DNA from 2 places in the Faecalibacillus sp. H12 genome. Region 2 is predicted to be linked to the other one. Evidence: a T-box and tRNA genes for the amino acid it is inferred to sense, from the RefSeq annotation. Region 2 holds a T-box; the other holds one or more tRNA genes.
The links. A T-box is a leader RNA that pairs with one kind of tRNA and senses whether it is charged. The one in region 2 lies ahead of trpS (tryptophan--tRNA ligase), so its partner is inferred to be a tRNA-Trp.
Positions count from the first base shown of each region.

Region 1: it encodes a tRNA-Trp, which carries the amino acid that the T-box ahead of trpS (tryptophan--tRNA ligase) is inferred to sense. The anticodon was not compared.

Region 1 covers NZ_JABWDK010000056.1:178-3,603, forward strand. Annotated here, with positions in the region: gene HUU89_RS14290 (NAD(P)H-binding protein) at 1-831, opposite strand, end outside; gene HUU89_RS14295 (LysR family transcriptional regulator) at 917-1,795, opposite strand; tRNA gene HUU89_RS14300 (tRNA-Trp) at 1,945-2,018, opposite strand; gene HUU89_RS14305 (spore coat associated protein CotJA) at 2,126-2,260, shown strand; gene HUU89_RS14310 (spore coat protein CotJB) at 2,253-2,534, shown strand; gene HUU89_RS14315 (manganese catalase family protein) at 2,492-3,112, shown strand; gene HUU89_RS14320 (HD domain-containing protein) at 3,147-3,426, opposite strand, start outside.
Region 2 covers NZ_JABWDK010000020.1:3,942-7,367, forward strand. Annotated here, with positions in the region: gene HUU89_RS10920 (GGDEF and EAL domain-containing protein) at 1-618, opposite strand, end outside; gene HUU89_RS10925 (hypothetical protein) at 639-1,469, opposite strand; gene spx (transcriptional regulator Spx) at 1,494-1,961, opposite strand; T-box leader at 2,060-2,260, shown strand; gene trpS (tryptophan--tRNA ligase) at 2,294-3,289, shown strand; gene HUU89_RS10940 (hypothetical protein) at 3,297-3,426, opposite strand, start outside.

The DNA of each region.
Region 1 (3,426 bases), on a different contig from region 2:
AACATCTAAATAGCCTTGTGTGACAGTTGTTCCAAAAGTAACCATTCCTTCTGATGTTGCTTTAATTGGACTTTTTGAAAAATCTCCATCCGTATTTCTAGGAACACCAATTGAATCAAAATAAGCATAAAGTTCATCATCTGTAAGTCTTGTATAAGTGATATGATTTCCTGTTGCTTTGTTTCCAATAGCTAAGAAATCTTCATAAGATAGTGGTTCTAAACCATTAATATTTAAAACAGCTCGATGTAATAAATGATTATTTAAAGCACAAGCTGCTGCATAAGCGCAATCCTTACGTGAAATAAACCACACACGCCCATCACCCATGTTTTTAGAAATTGTTGTTTCTTTAGCTTCTACTGCTCTTAAATAGTCACTTGTAAATGCTTCAACAAAAAGAGAATTTCTTAAAAAGATATAATCAAGCGATGTATTTTGAATAATTGCTTCTGTATAAGAATGATCTACATTTTCAATGCTTGGGTTAAATGGATGTGCTGCTGATAAAACAGATGTATAAATAATTTGTTTAACATTTGCTTTCACACATGCATCTACTGCATTTTTATGAGCTTGTCTTCTTTTTTCACCTACAAAAGGCATTGAAATCAATAAAACCTTATCCGCATTTTCAAAAACTTTAACAAGTCCTTCAGGATCATTAAAATTAGCTATAGCTGTTTGAATTCCTTGTTCCTTATATTCTTTTAAACTTTCTTCTTTAGGTGCTGTAAATACTAAATCTTCTTTGTTCATCAATTCTAAAGCGTATTTAGCCACTAATGAACCAAAATTTCCATCAACACCATTAATAACAATTTTACTCATCGTTCATACCTCCACATGTGAAAATTATATCATGAATATTTTTATAAAATAGACCTTAAAAATTAATAAAGACTATAAGTTTTTCTTATAGTCTAAAATAATCTTCTACATATTTCATAAATTGTTGTATCGCCTTTTTTTCATTATCTTGACGATATCCTACAGCATAATCAGCATGATGATGACTTTCTTTTAAAGGAATCACTGCTACTTGATCATTTTCACTAATGACCTCTGTGGCCGAAAGTCCTATTCCTTCCCCTAAAGAAATAGCCATCACATATTCATTTAAATCATCTACTTCTTTTTTTATATAAGGAATCATTCCATCTAAACGGAAAGCTTCCATATAATCATGATAGTACTCTTTTCCTTGTTTTTTCGATAAAACAATAAGAGGTTCATTTTTGATATCTTTAATTGTTACATATTCTTTATGACTTAAAGGATGTTCTAAAGAAGTAACGACACAAACATGTGAATGATAAATTGTACGATAAATAAGATCTGGATAATTTTTAAAGTTATTACTTAAGCCAAAAGCAATATCTATTTCTCGATTGTTTAATTTTTCAATACAGGTAAATAAATTAAAAGCTTTGATATCAATTGAAATAGCATCGTTTTCTTTGAATTGTTTAACAATAAATGGTACATGCTTTCTTTCAAAAGGACCTGTAATCCCAATCGTTAACACATCTTTTTGTAAATTTTCTTTAATATCATTATATTCATTTTTATAATCACTCAATAATTTCTTTGCAAGATCATAATACCTTTTTCCTTCTTCTGTTAATGTTGGATAATAAGTCCTACGATCAAAAAGAGAAAATCCCAAATCATTTTCCAATTTTGTGATTTGCTGAGAAATTGCTGATTGTGATAGATAAAATTTTTTGGCTGCTTTTGAAAAGCTTCCTTGTTCGACTACTGCTATAAAATAATAAATTACTTGTTTAAACATCTTTATCACCCTATCTATCATATCATTTTATTCACATTAATGTTCAAATTGTGCGCAAAAAAGTGAATAACTTAAGTTATTCACTTTATTCACAACAATATTCACAATACACAAATAAAAAACACATCTAAGATGTGTTTATCACAAACTGGCAGGGGTAGTAGGAGTCGAACCCACATCAACGGTTTTGGAGACCGGTATTCTACCATTGAACTATACCCCTAGTTTGGTTTGCCTAATTAATATATCATATAAAAAACAATTATGCAATAGTTAATTGCCTATAAATTAAAAAAAATGTCTCATAAGATAATTTTGAGGAGGTTAAATATGAATGAATTAGAATTAACTATATCCTCTATCAAAATACAAACATTTAAAGATATCTATAAAATGAATGTTGCTTTTGATAAAGGAACTATTTTTAAACAATTGGATAAACCATGGGTGATGCAACGTGGATGATACATTATTACAAATAAGTAAATTGGATTTTTGTATCCAAGATGTTACTTTGTTTTTAGATACCCACCCCGATGATCAAGAAGCTAAAAAATATTATAAAGAAGGGATGAAGCATCTTTTAAAGATGAAAGAAACTTATTTAAAAAATGGCGGTGCTCTTACAAATAGAGACGGAAAGAATATTGAAAACTATATTAATGAACCATTTCCTTGGATGAAAGGAGGATCAACATGTGGTTGTATGAAAAGCGCTTGCAATATCCCGTTAATGTAAGAAAACCTGATGCTAAAACTGCTAAAATCGTTATTTCACAGCTTGGTGGACCTAATGGTGAATTAGGAGCAGCACTTCGTTATCTAAATCAACGCTATACGATGCCTTATCCAAGAATTCAAGCCTTATTGACAGACATTGGAACAGAAGAACTTGCTCATGTCGAAATTATTAGTACCCTTTTCTATCAACTTACCAATGGTCTAACACCTCAAGAAATTAAAGAAGGTGGATTAGATGCCTATTTTACTGATCATACATTAGGTGTCTATCCAACAAATAGTACGGGTATTCCTTTTAGTGCCGATACTTTCCAATCTGTGGGAGATCCTATTTCTGATTTAACAGAAGACATGGCTGCTGAACAAAAAGCTAGAACCACTTATGATAACATTCTTGCTTTAAGTAAAAATGAAGACGTCAATAAAGTCATTCGTTTTTTAAGAGAAAGAGAAATCGTGCATTATCAACGTTTTGCTGAAGGACTTGAATATGTCAAGAGTCAATTAAATAAGAAGAACTACTACGCTTATAATCCCTCATTTACTTCATCAAAACGTGAACAAACATGTGAATAAGGTGAATAACTCAAGTTATTCACCTTTTATGCACTTATTCACACTTTCCCCACAAATATTCACTTAAATCTGTTGCTAAAAACATTTGTATTTCTTGAGCCATTTCCTTATTTATCTTAGAAATTCTCCCTTTATTTTCTACATAAACATCGATATATCTTTTTTTAGCCGGTATTTGTTTACAAAAAAACTCTTTATTTTTTCCTTTATAAACACAATTTAATTGTCGAAAATCATCCCATAACTGTTTAATTTCTTTATCTTTTATTAATAAATCAATAAAACTCTTTTCTTGAAGATAAAAATCATCTTCT
Region 2 (3,426 bases):
AATCCTATAAAGTTGTTGATTTTTAGTTAATAACTTTTTAATACAATTTCCAACTTGTTTTAAAACAACATCACCATATTTTACACCGAAATTTTCATTAATATTTTTAAAATCATCAATATCAATTCTTAAAATAAAACCCTGTGTAATATCTTCATTAATAGGATAAATAAAATTTTTAAAACTCATTTCTCCTAATAACCCACTATCATTATCAGCAACTTGTCTTTTACCAATTTCATTAATACAGCCAATAATATATTTAACATTCCCATCATAATCCTTAATCGATTTACTTCGACAATTGATCCAAATAGGAATACCGTCTTTTCCAATCCAACGATATTGTAAATCATGAAAATTTTTCTTTCCCGAAACCAACTGATTCATATCTGATAATAACATTTCTAGATCATCTTCATATACAAATTTTTTATGTGCTGGTAAAGAATCACTAAATTCATAGCTTGGAATATTAAATCTTTTCATAGCATGTGGTGAGATAAAATATATGTCTTTATCAAGATCCATTACAAATAAATAATCATCAATACATTGATCTAAAATAAGTATAATTTCTTTATACGTCTTTATAGCCTTTGCATCTAATCTATCCATAAATACCCCTTCTTTTTATACTAGTAATAATAATTATAACGATTTTTCTTTTTTAAAAAAGCATTTACAATTAATAAAATAATACCTACAAAGAAATAACTAGCTCCACATATATACATATATTTAATAGAAGTTAACTGAATTGTCATCGTAGAAGATGCCATTGCTGTTAATCCTAAAATTATCGTAAAAGAAATCAAGAATGTCATAATTCCACAAACCATATAACTTACTGATAAACATTTTGTAATCAATCTCTCTTGAACTGAAATTAAAATAAGATAAGCTGTAGAAATAACTAATAAAATAGCACTCACAATAATATGTGTAGAATTTTTAAAGCTATATACTTTCTTTACAATCTTATATGTTTCTCCAGATTGTTCCATCGTATTTTCTACTCGACTTAATACTTTATCTTGTAAACCTTGTAAATCCATTTGATTGATAGCTTGATCATAAAGTGTTGTAAACGTTTCTTCATTTATTGAAGGATTCAAAATAGAATATACCTCATTTTTTTTATCTTCTAAAACTTGCTTTAATAAAGTTTCATCTAGAGTAGATGATTGATTATTTAAAACAGTATCAATATATTCATTAACAAGTTCTTGCGTTTTTTCATCTTGTTGTAAAGAAGAAACAAGTGCTTGACTTTGGCTTTCATCCATATTCATCATACTTAAAACATTTTGACAAGTATCTTCTAAAGCATTTGTTACAGCTGTTGATTTAACAACTGTTGGTACCATATCATTAATAATCAAATGATTCATAAATAATGAAATTGCTAGATAAAAACATGAACAAATTAAAACAAGTGTCATTATAACTTTTAATATTTTTTTCATATTGTCTCCTAAAAAAGAATCCATCTATTGACTTGATTCCTTTTCTCTATCCCTTTCATATTCTTTTTTAAAATTCAAACAATCTTTATTGCTGAATTGTGGACAACGATCCATATCATGACATTCAGCTAACTTTCTAAGTTCTTTAGGAATAAAGACTCTTATTTCTTCAGAATTGTAACCAACTTGAAATCTTCTTTCATCAATCATAATTGGTCTTTTTAAAACTGATGGATTTTCCTGTATAAACTTAATTAAATCATTGATTTTCATTGAATCAATATCAATATCATTTTCTTTAATAATTTTGCTTCTTTTGGAAATAATATCATCCGTACCATTTTCACTACGTTCTAATAATTCTCGAAGTTCTGATTCTTTTAATAAAGTAGAAAAAATATTTTTTTCTACATAAGGTATTTGATTTTCATTTAACCAAGATTTTACTTTTCTACAAGAAGCACAACTTGGGGCGGTATATATACGTATCATACAATCACTCCTTTGTAAATAATTATACAACAATTTTAAACTTTGTATATCTTTTTTTAAATATCTTGATTTTTATAGATGAGCTCATTATAATGTTTTTAAAGACTTTGAAGGAACATAAGTAAATTATATTAAATGTTATAGAAAGCTTATGGTTGATGGAAATAAGCCATTGATATAATAGAAATTGGGGTTCTGGAGTTACAAAAGGCACGAGTCTTTTGTCGCTAATCGCGTTAAGATCAAGAGCGTATATTTTATACGAATTAAGGTGGTACCGCGTTTATAACGTCCTTTTTTAAGGACGTTTTTTATTTTAAGGAGGAAAATTTATGAAAAGAATGTTGAGTGGCATCAAGCCAACAGGAAGAGTAACTTTAGGAAATTATATAGGAGCTATTAAACCTTTTGTTTCTTATCAAGATGAATATGAAATGATTGTTTTTGTTGCTAACTTACACAGTATGACAATTTATCAAGAACCAAAGAATTTAAGAAAAAATACAAAAGATTTGATTTCTTTATATTTAGCAGCTGGATTAGATCCTAAAAAAGTCACATTATTTTTACAATCTGATGTTTTAGAACATGCTCAACTTGGTTGGTATTTAGGATGTATGGTGTCAATGGGTGAATTATCACGTATGACTCAATATAAAGATAAAGCAAGCAAACTTAAAAAAGATGAATCTATTGGAGCTGGTATTTTTAATTATCCTTCATTAATGAATGCTGATATTTTACTTTATGATCCAGATTATGTACCAGTTGGTGAAGATCAAAAACAACATTGTGAACTTGCTAGAGATATTGCTGAAAGATTTAATAATCGTTATAGTGAAACTTTCAAATTACCTGAACCACTTGTTCCAAAAGTAGGTGGACGTATTATGGACTTACAAAATCCTACAAAGAAAATGTCTAAATCTGATGAAACAGGTAAAGGATGTATTTATATTTTAGATGATATTAATGTTTCTAAAAAGAAAATCATGTCTGCTGTCACTGATAGTGATAACGCTATTTACTATGATGTTAAAAATAAACCTGGTATTTCAAACTTACTTACTATTTATTCTATTTTAAGTGGTGAATCTATTGATGCACTTGTAGAACGTTATCAAGGTGTTGGTTATGGTCAATTTAAAAAAGATCTAGCTGAAGTTGTAGGTAATGAATTACAAAAAATCCATGATAAATATAATGAAATCAATCAAGGTAACTATATCGATACAATTTTAAATGAAGGTGCTGATAAAGCACGTTATATGGCAAGAAAAAAACTTGCGAAAGTTGAAAGAAAAATAGGAATTACAATTAAGAAATAAGCATTGCTTATTTCTTTTTGTATTCCTTTTTAGTAAATTCATAGAATAGAATTTCATGTATAAATGTATAGCCCTTAGCTATTTTATTTTTTAAATGATTATATTTTTGGATACTTTGTGCATCTTCGATATTTAGC